Regions from separate parts of the Streptomyces sp. NPDC055815 genome, predicted to be linked through region 2. Evidence: riboswitches for the same ligand, from Rfam matches in the RefSeq annotation. Region 2 holds a riboswitch; the other holds the start of a gene.

Region 1 (7,230 bases), on a different contig from region 2:
GGACATCGGCTCGAAAGGAGCCGAACGCCCTGTGTTCCGGGGAGTCTTCAATGCGCTTGTGATCACCCGCCAGACCTGAAGGTGAATGTTTGCTCAAACGTGATGCGGTGCTGCGACTTCCGTTATCCGGACGTCGTGATCACGTGAGCGGACCAACCGGGGCCCTCTTGTGCGCAATCGGACATGCCACTCAACTGGTGGCGTGACCTATGGAATTGGGGTGAACGAAGGCCTCCGGAGGGGACTCGGGAGGCCATTTCCGACATGTGGGGCGCGCGTGGCGTCTCAGTATCCGGACGGCGCCGGTGGCGGGTATCCGTACCCCGGTACGGGAGCGGAGCCGCGTCCGGCGTGCGCCTCGCGGTCGTAGAAGGGGCGCGCGTTCGCCCGCAGCCAGAGCGCCACCGGGTCGTACGCGTCGGAGAGGGCGACCGTCGAGACGGGCAGGCCGTCGGGGACGGAGCCGATCGACTGGCGCATCATCGAGCGGACCGTGTCGACGGTCGCCGGGGAGGTGTCGTACAGGTCGAGACCGATGGCGAGGTACGGGGAGCCGAGCGCCGGCTGCACCCAGCCGCGGCGCAGCGCGCGGACGGCCGGGGTGCGGTGCGCGTTCTGCGTGAGCAGGGCGTAGAACTGCGGGATCTCCAGGGCGGGCTCGGTGACCCGCAGCGGACCGGCGGGCATCCGGTCGAGACCGGTGGCGATCCGGCGCAGGTCGGCCCAGGGGATGCCGACGCCGCCGCCGGGGGCGTGCGGATTGAGCCAGACGCCCCAGCGGTCGGGGTAGAGGGCGCGGGCGATCTCGCGGCCGGTGACGAGCTCGTGGGCGCGGTTCCAGCCGGAGGCGGCGAGCTCCTGCGCGGAGGTCACGCAGGGCGCGTAGCCGAAGCCGTCGACCTCCATGTTCCCGTACTGGGCGTCGGGCGAGCCGGGTGAGCCCTGCCAGAGCAGCATCCGGAGCTCGCCGTCGGCGAGGGCGTGCAGCAACTGCTCGTACGCGTCGTAGCGTCCGGGTGCCACCTGGCGCAGCATGTGCTCGACCGTCCCGGTCGAAGCGGTGCCTGACGCGCTCACCCTGGGTCCCGCCCCTCTTCCGTCCACCATGTGGGTCCGTCCAGCGATCGAGTCGGTGCAGCGATGCGAGTCGGTGCAGCGATCGAGTCAGTTCAGCTTAAACAGGGGGCCGCTCACACGGCGGCGCGCTGGTAGAAGGGGCGAACCCGCTCCAGCATCCAGTCGCCGACCGGGTCCTGCGCCATGTCGAGCAGGATGAGGTTGACCGGCCAGGCGACCTCGACCCGGCCGAGGGCGCGGCCGAGGGCGTCCAGGGGGGCGTTCCGGTCGACGCCGTCCCAGCCGCCCAGCTGGACGCCGATGAAGAGGGCCGGTTCGGTGCCCTCGACGCTGGCGAGGGCGCGGCGGGCGGTGACGACGACTCCGGTGGCCTCGAACTCGGCGGAGGCCGCGGCGAGGAAGTCGACCGGGTCGTCCTGCCAGTCGGGCTCGAAGAGCCGGACGCGGCCGCCGCTGGCGGGGCCGTCGAGCGGGGTGCGGCCGATGCGGCAGAGCTCGGCGACGGCGGGCGGGGGCAGCGGGACGCCGACGGTGCCGCCGGGGTTCACGGCGATGCCGAGCTGCGGGGGCAGGCCGCGGGCGAAGTCACGGGCGGGGGCGACGGTGAAGGACATGTGGTCGCCGACGACGGCGAGGAACTGCTGCTCGGAGCTGAAGACGGGCACGTAGGCCGCGCCCTCGATCTCCATGGTCGCGAGGTCGAGTCCGGGGCTGTCGGGGCCGCCGCCGTTGGGCAGGGGCACCCAGATCGGGCTGCGGCCGAGCACCTCGACCAGCCGGCCGCCCGCCTCGGGGTTGCCGAGTGAGGCGGCAAGGACCTCTTCGAGCTCGTTGCCCGGCCACGTCACGTCCACGGTCGCGTCTTCCCCTTCTCGCACGGCCTGCCGCACCGGCCGCCCGGCAGCACCCTAACGCCGCCCCGGCACCGCCGTGGCCAAAAGGGAAGGGTACGGGCGTCCCGGGACGGCCCGGGACACCGGACGGCCCGGGACGCCGGACGGCCCGGGACACCGGACGGCCCGGGACACCGGACGGCCCCGGGGTCGTCCCTAGGCGGTCTCCCGGAAGCCGATCCTGCGGAGGGAGTCGGCGGCGTCCCGGTCGAGGAGGGTCACCGAGGCGCAGCCGTGCGGGAGGCTGCCGGACTCGGCGGCCCGCAGGAGCCGGCCGACGGCCCGCCGGTGCCGCGCGAAGGCGTACGTGGAGACGCCCCGGCCACGGGCCTCCTGGCCGGCCCGCGCGGTGTCCGGGGTGACGTCGAGGAGGACCAGGTGCAGGGCGCGGCCGCGCCGTCTCGCCTCGCGGGCGAGCCAGCCCCGCACCCATGACTGGGTGCCGCAGTCGTGGACGATCAGGCTCGCGCCGGAGCGCAGGGCGCGGCGCAGTCCGGCGTAGTGCGCGATCCGGACCAGGGGGCGGTAGACGGCGTACGGGAGGAGGCGGGGCATCCGGGCCTCCCAGCGCTCGCGGGCGTCCTGGGAGTCGACGCCGCTGCCCTCGGCGGCGCGCTTCATCAGGGTGGACTTGCCGCTGCCGGGCAGCCCGGAGACGACGACGAGGTCGCCGGCGGCATAGGTGAGGGCGCGGGGGCCTCGGCCGCCGCGCTCGCGCAGGTCCCGCAGGAGCCGGCCGCGGCTCCGGGCGCGGGCCCGCTGGGACGGTATGCCGGTGCTCGTCGCGTATGCGCCGGTGTGCTGGATCCTCATCGCTCTCCCCCTGTCGGGTCTCAGGAGACCTGTGGGAGACCCTTGCCCACGAAGTGTAAAGAATCGGTAATGCGACACAAGCGATTTGCCCCGCCGACACCGCATGCAATGATGTGCCCGCCAGGCGCGCACAGTCGCCGCACAATCGCATACCGGCCGCTCGAATCCGCGCGGGAGAGTTCCGGACCGCCGAGCGCGTCCGGGCGCCGAAGGAGCAAGACCCTCCCTTGAATCTCTCAGGCCCCGTACCGCGTGGATGAGGCAGATCTGAAAAGCGGGACACCTGTCGTGTCCCCACCCAAGGTGCAAGCCGACCTCCCGGCACCGATCCGTCGGTGACGAGATGCTCTCGGTGAACCTCTCAGGTTCCATGACAGATGGGGAGGACGTCCTCGCCCGTCATGTGTTTTCGTCACCGATCACGCCCTTGGGACCCGGGAGCCACCCCATGAGCACTGCCCCCCGTCTGACCGCCCTCGATGCCCTGCATCGTTCGCTGGGCGCGACCATGACCGACTTCGCCGGCTGGGACATGCCGCTCCGGTACGGCAGCGAGCGCGAGGAGCACAACGCCGTCCGCAACCAGGCCGGCCTCTTCGACCTCTCCCACATGGGCGAGATCACCGTCACGGGCCCGCAGGCCGTGGACCTCCTGGACTACGCCCTCGTCGGCAACATCTCCACGGTGGGCAACGGCCGCGCCCGCTACACGATGATCTGCCAGGAGGACGGCGGCATCGTCGACGACCTGATCGTCTACCGCCTCGGCGAGACCGAGTACATGGTCGTCGCCAACGCCTCCAACGCCCAGGTCGTCCTGGACGCCCTCGTCGCCCGCGCCGAGGGCTTCGACGCCGAGGTCCGCGACGACCGCGACGCGTACGCCCTGATCGCGGTCCAGGGCCCGGAGTCCCCCGGCATCCTGAAGTCGATCACCGACGCCGACCTGGACGGCCTCAAGTACTACGCCGGCCTGCCCGGCACCGTCGCGGGCGTCCCGGCGCTGATCGCCCGCACCGGCTACACCGGCGAGGACGGCTTCGAGCTGTTCCTGAAGCCCGAGCACGCCGAGGGCGTGTGGAAGGCGCTGACCGAGGCGGGCGAGGGCGTCGGCCTGATCCCCTGCGGCCTGTCCTGCCGCGACACGCTCCGCCTGGAGGCGGGCATGCCGCTGTACGGCCACGAGCTGACCACCGCCCTCACCCCCTTCGACGCCGGTCTCGGCCGGGTCGTGAAGTTCGAGAAGACCACCAACGAGGGCCGCTTCGTCGGCCGCGAGGCCCTGGAGGAGGCCGCCCAGCGCGCCGAGACCGCCCCGCCGCGCAAGCTCGTCGGTCTGATCGCCGAGGGCCGCCGCGTCCCGCGCGCCGGCTTCCAGGTCGTCAAGGACGGCCAGGTCATCGGCGAGGTCACCTCCGGCGCCCCCTCCCCGACCCTCGGAAAGCCGATCGCGATGGCGTACGTGGACGCGGCGCACGCCGAGCCCGGCACCCAGGGTGTAGGTGTGGACATCCGCGGCACCCACGAGCCCTACGAGGTCGTGGCGCTGCCGTTCTACAAGCGCCAGAAGTGACGCAGTCGTCTCACTCCTCGTCTCACCTCGCAAGACCCACGTTCATCAGTACTCCCCCGATCCAGGAGAATCAGGTCATGAGCAACCCCCAGCAGCTGCAGTACACCAAGGAGCACGAGTGGCTGTCGGCCGCCGAGGACGGCGTCGCGACGGTCGGCATCACGGAGTTCGCGGCCAACGCGCTCGGTGACGTCGTCTACGCCGACCTCCCGGCCGTCGGCTCGACCGTCACCGCGGGCGAGACCTGTGGCGAGCTGGAGTCGACGAAGTCGGTCAGCGACCTCTACTCCCCCGTCACGGGCGAGGTCGTCGAGGCCAACCAGGACGTGGTGGACGACCCGTCCCTGGTGAACACGGCTCCGTTCGAGGGTGGCTGGCTGTTCAAGGTGCGCGTCGCGGAGACGCCGGACGATCTGCTCTCCGCCGACGAGTACACCGAGTTCGCCGGGAACTGAGACCGGGCCCGAGACCCCCTAGGGATCGATTCATGTCGCTTCTGAACACTCCCCTCCACGAGCTGGACCCCGACGTCGCCGCCGCCGTCGACGCCGAGCTCCGCCGTCAGCAGTCCACCCTCGAGATGATCGCCTCGGAGAACTTCGCTCCGGTCGCGGTCATGGAGGCCCAGGGCTCCGTCCTCACCAACAAGTACGCCGAGGGCTACCCGGGCCGCCGCTACTACGGCGGCTGCGAGCACGTCGACGTGGCCGAGCAGATCGCGATCGACCGGATCAAGGACCTGTTCGGCGCCGAGTACGCCAACGTGCAGCCGCACTCCGGCGCCTCCGCGAACCAGGCCGCGCTGTTCGCGATCGCCCAGCCCGGCGACACGATCCTGGGTCTGGACCTGGCCCACGGCGGCCACCTCACCCACGGCATGCGCCTGAACTTCTCCGGCAAGCAGTTCAACGTGGTCGCGTACCACGTGGACGAGGCCGGTCTGGTCGACATGGCCGAGGTCGAGCGCCTCGCCAAGGAGCACCGCCCGAAGGTGATCATCGCGGGCTGGTCCGCCTACCCGCGCCAGCTGGACTTCGCCGAGTTCCGCCGGATCGCCGACGAGGTCGAGGCCTACCTGTGGGTCGACATGGCCCACTTCGCGGGCCTGGTCGCCGCCGGTCTGCACCCGAACCCGGTCGAGTACGCGGACGTGGTGACCTCCACCACGCACAAGACGCTCGGCGGCCCCCGCGGCGGCATCATCCTGGCGAAGAAGGAGTTCGCGAAGAAGCTGAACTCCTCGGTCTTCCCCGGTTTCCAGGGCGGCCCGCTGGAGCACGTGATCGCGGCCAAGGCCGTCTCCTTCAAGGTCGCGGCCTCGGAGGAGTTCAAGGAGCGCCAGCAGCGCACCCTGGACGGCGCCCGCGCGCTGGCCGAGCGCCTGGTCCAGGACGACGTCACCGCCCACGGTGTCTCCGTCCTCTCCGGCGGCACGGACGTGCACCTGGTCCTGGTGGACCTGCGCAACTCCGAGCTCGACGGCCAGCAGGCCGAGGACCGTCTCCACGAGGTCGGCATCACGGTCAACCGGAACGCCGTTCCGAACGACCCCCGCCCGCCGATGGTCACCTCCGGTCTGCGCATCGGCACGCCGGCGCTCGCGACCCGCGGCTTCCAGGCCGAGGACTTCGCCGAGGTCGCCGACGTCATCGCGGAGACCCTGAAGCCGGGCTTCGACGCCGACAAGGCCGCGGTCCTCAAGGCCCGGGTGACCGCTCTGGCGGACAAGCACCCGCTGTACCCCGGCCTGAAGTAATTTCGTACCCTTTTGTTCGTACGGAATCTCCGGGGCACCACGCACACTGGACAGTGAGCGTGGTGCCCCGGCCCTTGCTCAGCCCTTCTGCGCGCTTCTCTGCTCCACCCCGGCAGACAACGGCGTCTAGCCCCCACAAGGAGTCCTCCCGTGGCCATCTCGGTCTTCGACCTGTTCTCGATCGGCATCGGTCCGTCGAGCTCCCACACGGTGGGCCCCATGAGGGCTGCCCGGATGTTCGCCCGCCGCCTGAAGAACGAGGGCCTGCTCGCCCCCACGGCGAAGATACGAGCGGAGCTGTACGGCTCGCTCGGCGCCACCGGCCACGGCCACGGCACCCCGAAGGCCGTCCTCCTGGGCCTGGAGGGCAACTCGCCGCGCACGGTGAACGTGGAGACCGCCGACGACGAGTTCGAGCGGATCAAGGCGAGCGGGAAGATCAACCTGCTCGGCGCGCACGAGATCCCCTTCGACTTCGACGCCGACCTGATCCTGCACCGGCGCAAGGCGCTCCCGTACCACGCCAACGGCATGACGGTCTTCGCGTACGACGCCGAGGGCGGGCTCGTCCTGGAGAAGACGTACTACTCCGTCGGCGGCGGCTTCGTCGTCGACGAGGACGCGGTCGCCGGCGAGAACCCGATCATCCCGGACGACACCGTCCTGAAGTACCCCTTCCGCACCGGCGACGAGCTGCTCCGCCTCACCAAGGAGACCGGCCTGTCGATCTCCTCGCTGATGCTGGAGAACGAGAAGGCCTGGCGCACCGAGGAGGAGATCCGCACGGGTCTCCTGGAGATCTGGCGGGTCATGCAGGCCTGCGTCTCGCGCGGCATGTCCCGCGAGGGCATCCTGCCCGGCGGTCTGAAGGTCCGCCGTCGCGCCGCGACCTCGGCCCGCAAGCTGCGCTCCGAGGGCGACCCGGCCGCGCACGCCATGGAGTGGATCACGCTCTACGCGATGGCCGTGAACGAGGAGAACGCGGCGGGCGGCCGGGTGGTCACCGCCCCCACGAACGGCGCGGCCGGCATCATCCCCGCCGTCCTGCACTACTACATGAACTTCGTGCCCGGCGCCGACGAGGACGGCATCGTCCGCTTCCTGCTCGCGGCGGGCGC
Region 2 (7,230 bases):
GGTGACGACCGCCGCCTGAAGCCGCGCGGCAGGACACCGTACGAGGGAAACGCCGAGGGCCGGCCCGGAGGAGATCCTCCGAACCGGCCCTCGGCGCATGCTCAGTTGTCGTACTCGTCCAGCGGCGGGCAGGAGCAGACCAGGTTCCGGTCGCCGAAGGCACCGTCGATGCGGCGCACCGGCGGCCAGTACTTGTCGGCCGCCGAGACACCGGCCGGGAAGACGGCCTCGTCGCGGGTGTACGGGTGGTTCCACTCGCCGCCCAGCGCGGCCGCGGTGTGCGGGGCGTTGTGCAGCGGGTTGTCGTCGGCGGGCCACTCGCCCGAGGCGACCTTCTCGATCTCGGCGCGGATCGCGATCATCGTGTCGCAGAAGCGGTCGAGCTCGGTCAGGTCCTCGGACTCGGTCGGCTCGATCATGAGCGTGCCGGCCACCGGGAAGGACATCGTCGGCGCGTGGAAGCCGTAGTCGATGAGGCGCTTCGCGATGTCGTCGACGCTGACGCCGGTGGCCTTGGCCAGCGGACGGATGTCCACGATGCACTCGTGCGCGACCAGCCCGTTCGGACCGGTGTAGAGCACCGGGAAGTGCGGCTCCAGGCGCTTGGCGATGTAGTTCGCCGCGAGGACGGCGACCTGGGTGGCGCGCTTGAGGCCCTCGCCGCCCATGAGGCGCACGTACGACCAGGAGATCGGCAGGATGCCGGCGGAGCCCCACGGGGCGGCCGAGATCGGGCCGACACCGGTCTCCGGGCCCGCGGTGGGCTGGAGCGGGTGGTTCGGCAGGTAGGGGGCGAGGTGGGCGCGGACGCCGACCGGGCCGACGCCGGGGCCGCCGCCGCCGTGCGGGATGCAGAAGGTCTTGTGCAGGTTCAGGTGCGAGACGTCGCCGCCGAAGTGACCCGGCTTGGCGAGACCGACCAGCGCGTTGAGGTTGGCACCGTCGACGTACACCTGACCGCCGGCCTCGTGGACCTCGGCGCAGATGTCGGCGACGTGCTCCTCGAAGACGCCGTGCGTGGACGGGTAGGTGATCATCAGCACGGACAGCTCGTCGCGGTACTGGGCGATCTTGGCGCGCAGGTCCTCGACGTCGACCTCGCCGTCGTCGGCGGTCTTGACGACGACGACCTTCATGCCGGCCATCACCGCGGAGGCGGCGTTGGTGCCGTGCGCGGAGGACGGGATGAGGCAGACGGTGCGCTGCTCGTCGCCGTTGGCGCGGTGGTAGGCACGCACGGCCAGGAGGCCGGCGAGCTCGCCCTGCGAGCCGGCGTTGGGCTGGATCGACACCTTGTCGTAGCCGGTGACCTCGGCGAGGCGCTCTTCCAGCTCGGTGATGAGCGTGACGTATCCGGCGGCCTGGTCGACCGGCGCGAAGGGGTGCATCTGGCCGAACTCGGGCCAGGTCACCGGCTCCATCTCGGTGGTCGCGTTCAGCTTCATGGTGCAGGAGCCGAGCGGGATCATGCCGCGGTCGAGCGCGTAGTCGCGGTCCGCGAGCTTGCGCAGGTAGCGCAGCATCGAGGTCTCGGAGCGGTGCGCGTGGAAGACCGGGTGGGTCAGGTACGCGTCGGAGCGCAGCAGACCGGCGGGCAGCGTGTCCTCGGTGACCGCGTCGAGGGCCTCGACATCGGCCGTGACGCCGAAGGCGGCCCAGACGGCGGCGAGCTGCTCGCGCCCGGTGGTCTCGTCGCAGGAGATCGAGACGAGGTCGGCGTCGACGCGGTAGAGGTTCACGCCGGCCTCGCGGGCGGCGGCGACGACCTCGTCGGCCTTGCCGGCCACGCGGACGGTGAGGGTGTCGAAGTACGAGCCGTGCACGACCTCGACGCCACCGGCGGTGAGACCGGCCGCGAGGATGGCGGCGTACCGGTGCGTGCGCTCGGCGATCTGCTTCAGGCCGTCCGGACCGTGGTAGACGGCGTACATGCCGGCCATGACGGCGAGCAGCACCTGAGCGGTACAGATGTTGCTGGTGGCCTTCTCGCGGCGGATGTGCTGCTCGCGGGTCTGCAGGGCCAGGCGGTAGGCGCGGTTGCCGTCGGCGTCGACGGAGACGCCCACGAGGCGGCCGGGCAGGGAGCGGGCGTGCTTGTCCTGGACGGCCATGTAGCCGGCGTGCGGGCCGCCGAAGCCCATGGGGACGCCGAAGCGCTGGGTGGTGCCGACGGCGATGTCGGCGCCGAGCTCGCCCGGGGAGGTGAGCAGGGTGAGCGCGAGCAGGTCGGCGGCGACGGTGACGATCGCGCCGAGCTCGTGGGCGGCGTCGATCAGCGGCTTGATGTCGCGGACGGCGCCGGAGGCACCCGGGTACTGGATGAGCACGCCGAAGACACCGCGCTCGGCGACCTCGGCGGGGATGCCCCCGCTCAGGTCGGCGACGACGACCTCGACACCGGTCGGCTCGGCGCGGGTCTCGATGACGGCGATGGTCTGCGGCAGCGCGTCGGCGTCGACGAGGAAGACGCCGTTCTTGACCTTGCCGACCCGGCGGGAGAGGGCCATGGCCTCGGCGGCGGCGGTGCCCTCGTCGAGGAGGGAGGCGCCGGAGGTGGGCAGACCGGTGAGGTCGGCGACCATGGTCTGGAAGTTGAGCAGGGCCTCCAGGCGGCCCTGGGAGATCTCGGGCTGGTACGGCGTGTAAGCGGTGTACCAGGCCGGGTTCTCCATGACGTTCCGGAGAATCACGGGCGGAGTGAAGGTCCCGTGGTAGCCGAGACCGATCATCGGGGCGAGGACCTGGTTGCGGTCGGCGAGCGTGCGCAGCTCGGCGAGGACCTCGGCCTCGGTGCGCGCGGCCGGCAGGCCCAGCGCCTCGGCGTTCTTGATGACGTCCGGCACCGCGGCGGCCGTGAGCTCGTCGAGCGAGCCGTAACCGACCTGGGCGAGCATCTTGGCCCGAGCCTCGGCGTCGGGCCCGATGTGCCGCTGCTCGAACGGGATGCCCTGTTCGAGCTCGGAGAGCGGAGTGCGGTTGGCGGTCATGTACGGAGGCCTCCTGGTCGTCACGACCTGCGAGGGGCACCACGGCGCGGGTACCCGGACGGCCTCCCCCTCTGTCATCTCAACCTGAGAGTTTCACCGGCACGCCTCGCGGCCCGCCGGCTTTCACCGTCGGTGAGAGCGGAATGCCGTCGGACATCCGCTCTGCTTTCCAGAGTGACCTCGTCCGCGCGGTACAGGGGCCTGAGAGATTCCGGGGAGGATTTGCTCCTTCGGCGCCCACCGGAAGGTTTCTCCGGGGGACTCTCCCGCACAGGGTCGACAGCCACAACCAGCCTACCAGCGAGGTTGCGGCTTCCATCGCTCAAGTGGCCGACATCCCAGATGTGCACTTTCGTAGGGGTGTAGAGCAGTTGCGACCAGTTGGAGGGACCGTGCAGACCGATATCGATCCGCGCAGCCTGATCGGCCGCAAGGCGTTCGACCGGAACGGGCACAAGATCGGAACCGTGGACGAGGTGTACCTGGACGACGCGACCGGCGTCCCGGAGTGGGCCGCGGTCCGCACGGGCCTGTTCAGCAGGGACGCCTTCGTCCCCCTGGAGCCGAGCGCGCTGCTCGACGACGGCCTCCACATCCCGTACGAGAGGGCCCTGATCAAGGACGCCCCGGACTTCGGGGTGGGCCGCCACCTCTCGCCGGAGCAGGAACTCCAGCTCTACCGCCACTACAGCCTGGCCCTCCCGCCCCCGCCCCCGGACACCCCGGACAAGGACTTCGGCCGCCTGGCGGGCCAGGACGGCACCTGAGGGCCCAGCCGTCGGCCGAGGCGGCGCGGGTTGCCACCGCACGAGGCGGTGCGGTGGCAACCCGGGCCCGGCCGCGGGGCGCGGCGGCCCGCGCCCTCACGCCGCCGCGTCCCCCCGCACCAGCGGCAACGGCTCCGAAGGTTCCAGCTCCGGATCGTCCACGGAGAACGTCCGCACCCGCCCGGGCCCGGACCACGGCTCCTCGAACCGCACCGTGACCCGCCCGACCCCGCTCCCCTGGACCCACCCGGCCCCGTACACGGCGTGCCGCACGTCGTGCCCGGGCGCCCACACCCGCTCGGCGCTCTCCGCCTCGGCGGACGGCATCGCCTCCACCTCCGCGGCCGCCTCGGGCCCTACCTCCTCCGCCGGCCGCTCGGAGGCCCCGGCCTGAGCGAACAGATCCTCCTGCGTGTAGTCCGCGAGCCCGCTCACGCCGACCCCCAGCAAGCGCACGCCCCCCGTCGTGTCCACCGCCTCCAGGAGCCGCCCCACGGCCTCCCGTACGACGCCCGGGTCGTCCGTCGGCCCTCGCAGCGTCTCGGACCGGGTGAGCGTCGAGAAGTCGTAGCGCCGCACCTTCAGGACGATGGTCCGCCCTGAGTGCCCGGAGGCCCGCAGCCGCCCCACGCACCGCTCCGCGAGCCGTTCGACCTCGATCCGGATCCGTACGCGGTCGTGGATGTCCACGTCGAAGGTGTCCTCGACCGACACCGACTTGGCGTCCCGCTCGGCCACCACGGCCCGATCGTCGTACCCCCGGGCCATCCGGTACAGGGACGCCCCGTGCGCCCGTCCCAGGAGCCGTACGAGCTCGTCCTCGCCCGCTTCCGCGAGGTCGGACACGGTCGTCATCCCGGCGCGCCGCAGGTGCTCCCCGGTGGCCGGCCCGACCCCGGGCAGGATCCGTACCGATCGCGGCCCGAGCAGCTCCCGCTCGGTGCCGGGCTCGATCAGCACGAGCCCGTCCGGCTTGGCCTCCTCGGAGGCGATCTTCGCGATCATCTTGGACCCGGCGAGCCCCACGGACCCGGTGAGCCCGGTCGTGGCGAGGATGTCGGCCCGCAGCCGCTCCCCCACGGCCCGCGCGCTCGCGCTGTCGTCGGCGACACCGCCGGCTTCGAGATCGACGAAGGCCTCGTCGAGGCTGAGGGGCTCGACGAGCGGGGAGAGCCGCCCGAGCAGCTCCATGACCTGCTCGCTGATGGAGCGGTAGAAGGCGAAGCGCGGCACGAGATACGCGGCGTTCGGCGCGAGCCGCCGCGCCTGCCCCATCGGCATGGCCGAGTGCACCCCGAAGCGTCGGGCCTCGTAGGAGGCGGTGGCGACCACGCCCCGGGGCCCGAGGCCGCCGACGACCACGGGCTTTCCGCGCAGGCTGGGCTTCGACGCCTGCTCGGCGGCGGCGAAGAAGGCATCCATGTCGAGATGCAGGATGGTGGGCGCGGCTCTCACACGTCCGATGCTGCCCTACGCCACTGACAACGCCCCTGAGGCCCACCAGGCCCCGCCGCCGGAACGGGAACCGAACCGCGACGGGACCCGCCCTCAGACCGCCTTGTCGCGCCGCCGCCGCGCCAGCTCGTCGCCCGGGTTGTGCCCGACCAGCGTCTCGCCGGTGTCGACCCGCTCCCCGTGGAGCTGCGAGAGCGCGCCCTCGACATCGCGCCAGACGACCCCGACGGCGATGCCGAAGACGCCCTGCCCGCCCTGGAGGAGGTCGACGACCTCGTCGGGCGAGGAGCACTCGTAGACGGTGGCCCCGTCGCTCATGAGCGTCATCCGCTCCAGGTCCCGGAAGCCCCGGGCGCGCAGGTGCTGCACCGCGGCCCGGATGTTCTGGAGGGCCACCCCGGTGTCGAGGAAACGCTTGACGATCTTCAGCACGACGACGTCGCGGAAGCTGTACAGCCGCTGCGTCCCCGACCCGTACGCGGGCCGCACGCTCGGCTCCACCAGTCCGGTGCGTGCCCAGTAGTCCAGCTGGCGATAGGTGATCCCGGCGGCCGCGCAGGCCGTCGGTCCGCGGTAGCCGATCGCCTCGTCGGCGACGCCGGCACCGGTGTCCGTCCCGAGGTCGTCCACACTGCCGTGAAGCGGATACGGACCGCTCTCCCCGGACACGCGTCCGAGCGAGCTCCCTGCCGTACCGTCCGCGCTGCTCATCACGCCGACCCTCCGTCCTTGACCTGCCCACACGAAGGTAGGCAGTCACTCGGGGTGCGTCAACGATCGCCACACTCGGCACGCCGAGTGATAATCACCCTGAGAGTGGTTTCGCGTGTCCCTCTCCGGGGAAAGGCTACTCGAATGCTCTGACGGCACCCCGCGAACGGCCTTCGGCCGCACCGCTCCGCCTCACTGGCTGCTGCTCCCGAAGTCCTCCGGTGAGATCTGGTCGAGGAACTCGCGGAACTTCTCCACCTCGTCCTCCTGCTCGTCCGGAATCGCGATGCCGGCGTCGTCCAGCACACCGTCACTGCCGTAGATCGGCGTTCCGGTCCGGAGGGCCAGGGCTATCGCGTCGGACGGTCGCGCGCTCACCTCGACGCCGCTGGCGAAGACCAGCTCGGCGTAGAAGACCCCGTCACGCAGATCCGTGATGCGGACCTCGGTGAGCTCCTGCCCCACCGCCTCCAGCACGTCCTTGAACAGGTCGTGCGTCAGCGGCCGCGGCGGAGCCATCCCCTGCTGGGCGAAGGCGATCGCGGTCGCCTCACCCGGTCCGATCCAGATGGGGAGGTACCGATCGCCTCCCACTTCACGCAGGAGCACGATCGGCTGGTTGGAGGGCATTTCCACCCGGACACCCACAACGTCGAGCTCGTTCACACAGCAACCCTAGGACGTGCCCGACCGGTTTGGATAGTCGGGCCCCTCCGGGCCCCCTCCCGGAACACCCTCCGAGACCTCCCGAAACGCGCGGGGCGACGGGAACCGGGCCGCGCAAAGCCGAACCCGGGAGACGTGTCGACGGCACCCGATCACCGGAGCCGCGTCACTGCAGCCGGATCCCCAGCGCCGTCTGGACGAGCGCCGCGTGCAACCGCACCGACTGCGCGGCGAGCTCCTGCGCGGTGGCCTCCGCATGGGCCCTGGTCTGCGGATTGCGGTGCCGGCGCAGCGGCGCGACCACCTGCTCGATCAACCCGGCCTCCCGGTCGGCGGCGGCCTTGACGGCCCGCAGGTGCCGGGGTTCCAGACCGAATCTCCCCAGGTCCGCGACGAGTCTGGCGACGGTGACGGCCTCGGCGTCGTAGCCGCCGCCCTCCGTCTCGGCGATCAGGCCGTACGACTCCCACTCGGAGAGCTCGGTCTCGGTCACCTCGGCGGCGGCGATCAGTTCGTCCCGCCCGAGCCGCGCGACGGTCGGCGACTCCGCCTCGTCCTGCTCCCAGGCCCCTTCGAGGAGGTCCCGCCGCCGCCCGGGCGCGGGGAGCTTGATCTGCTCGCCCCGTTCGAGGGCGTCGAGGTGC

The links. A riboswitch is a leader RNA that binds a small molecule or an ion and turns the genes downstream of it on or off. The one in region 2 is predicted to bind glycine.
Region 1: another riboswitch for glycine. It lies ahead of gcvT (glycine cleavage system aminomethyltransferase GcvT); the one in region 2 lies ahead of gcvP (aminomethyl-transferring glycine dehydrogenase).

What each region holds. Positions count from the first base shown of each region.
Region 1 covers NZ_JBSHDU010000140.1:552-7,781, reverse strand. The annotation lists gene ACWGN5_RS40995 (enhanced serine sensitivity protein SseB C-terminal domain-containing protein) at 286-1,077, opposite strand; gene ACWGN5_RS40990 (enhanced serine sensitivity protein SseB) at 1,191-1,931, opposite strand; gene ACWGN5_RS40985 (AAA family ATPase) at 2,127-2,783, opposite strand; glycine riboswitch at 2,945-3,044, shown strand; glycine riboswitch at 3,045-3,170, shown strand; gene gcvT (glycine cleavage system aminomethyltransferase GcvT) at 3,232-4,356, shown strand; gene gcvH (glycine cleavage system protein GcvH) at 4,434-4,811, shown strand; gene ACWGN5_RS40970 (serine hydroxymethyltransferase) at 4,844-6,112, shown strand; gene ACWGN5_RS40965 (L-serine ammonia-lyase) at 6,263-7,230, shown strand, end outside.
Region 2 covers NZ_JBSHDU010000002.1:274,109-281,338, forward strand. The annotation lists gene ACWGN5_RS03075 (DUF5999 family protein) at 1-19, shown strand, start outside; gene gcvP (aminomethyl-transferring glycine dehydrogenase) at 102-2,987, opposite strand; glycine riboswitch at 3,167-3,266, opposite strand; gene ACWGN5_RS03085 (PRC-barrel domain-containing protein) at 3,380-3,754, shown strand; gene ACWGN5_RS03090 (DNA polymerase IV) at 3,851-5,209, opposite strand; gene ACWGN5_RS03095 (MerR family transcriptional regulator) at 5,303-5,920, opposite strand; gene ACWGN5_RS03100 (bifunctional nuclease family protein) at 6,113-6,586, opposite strand; gene ftsR (transcriptional regulator FtsR) at 6,753-7,230, opposite strand, start outside.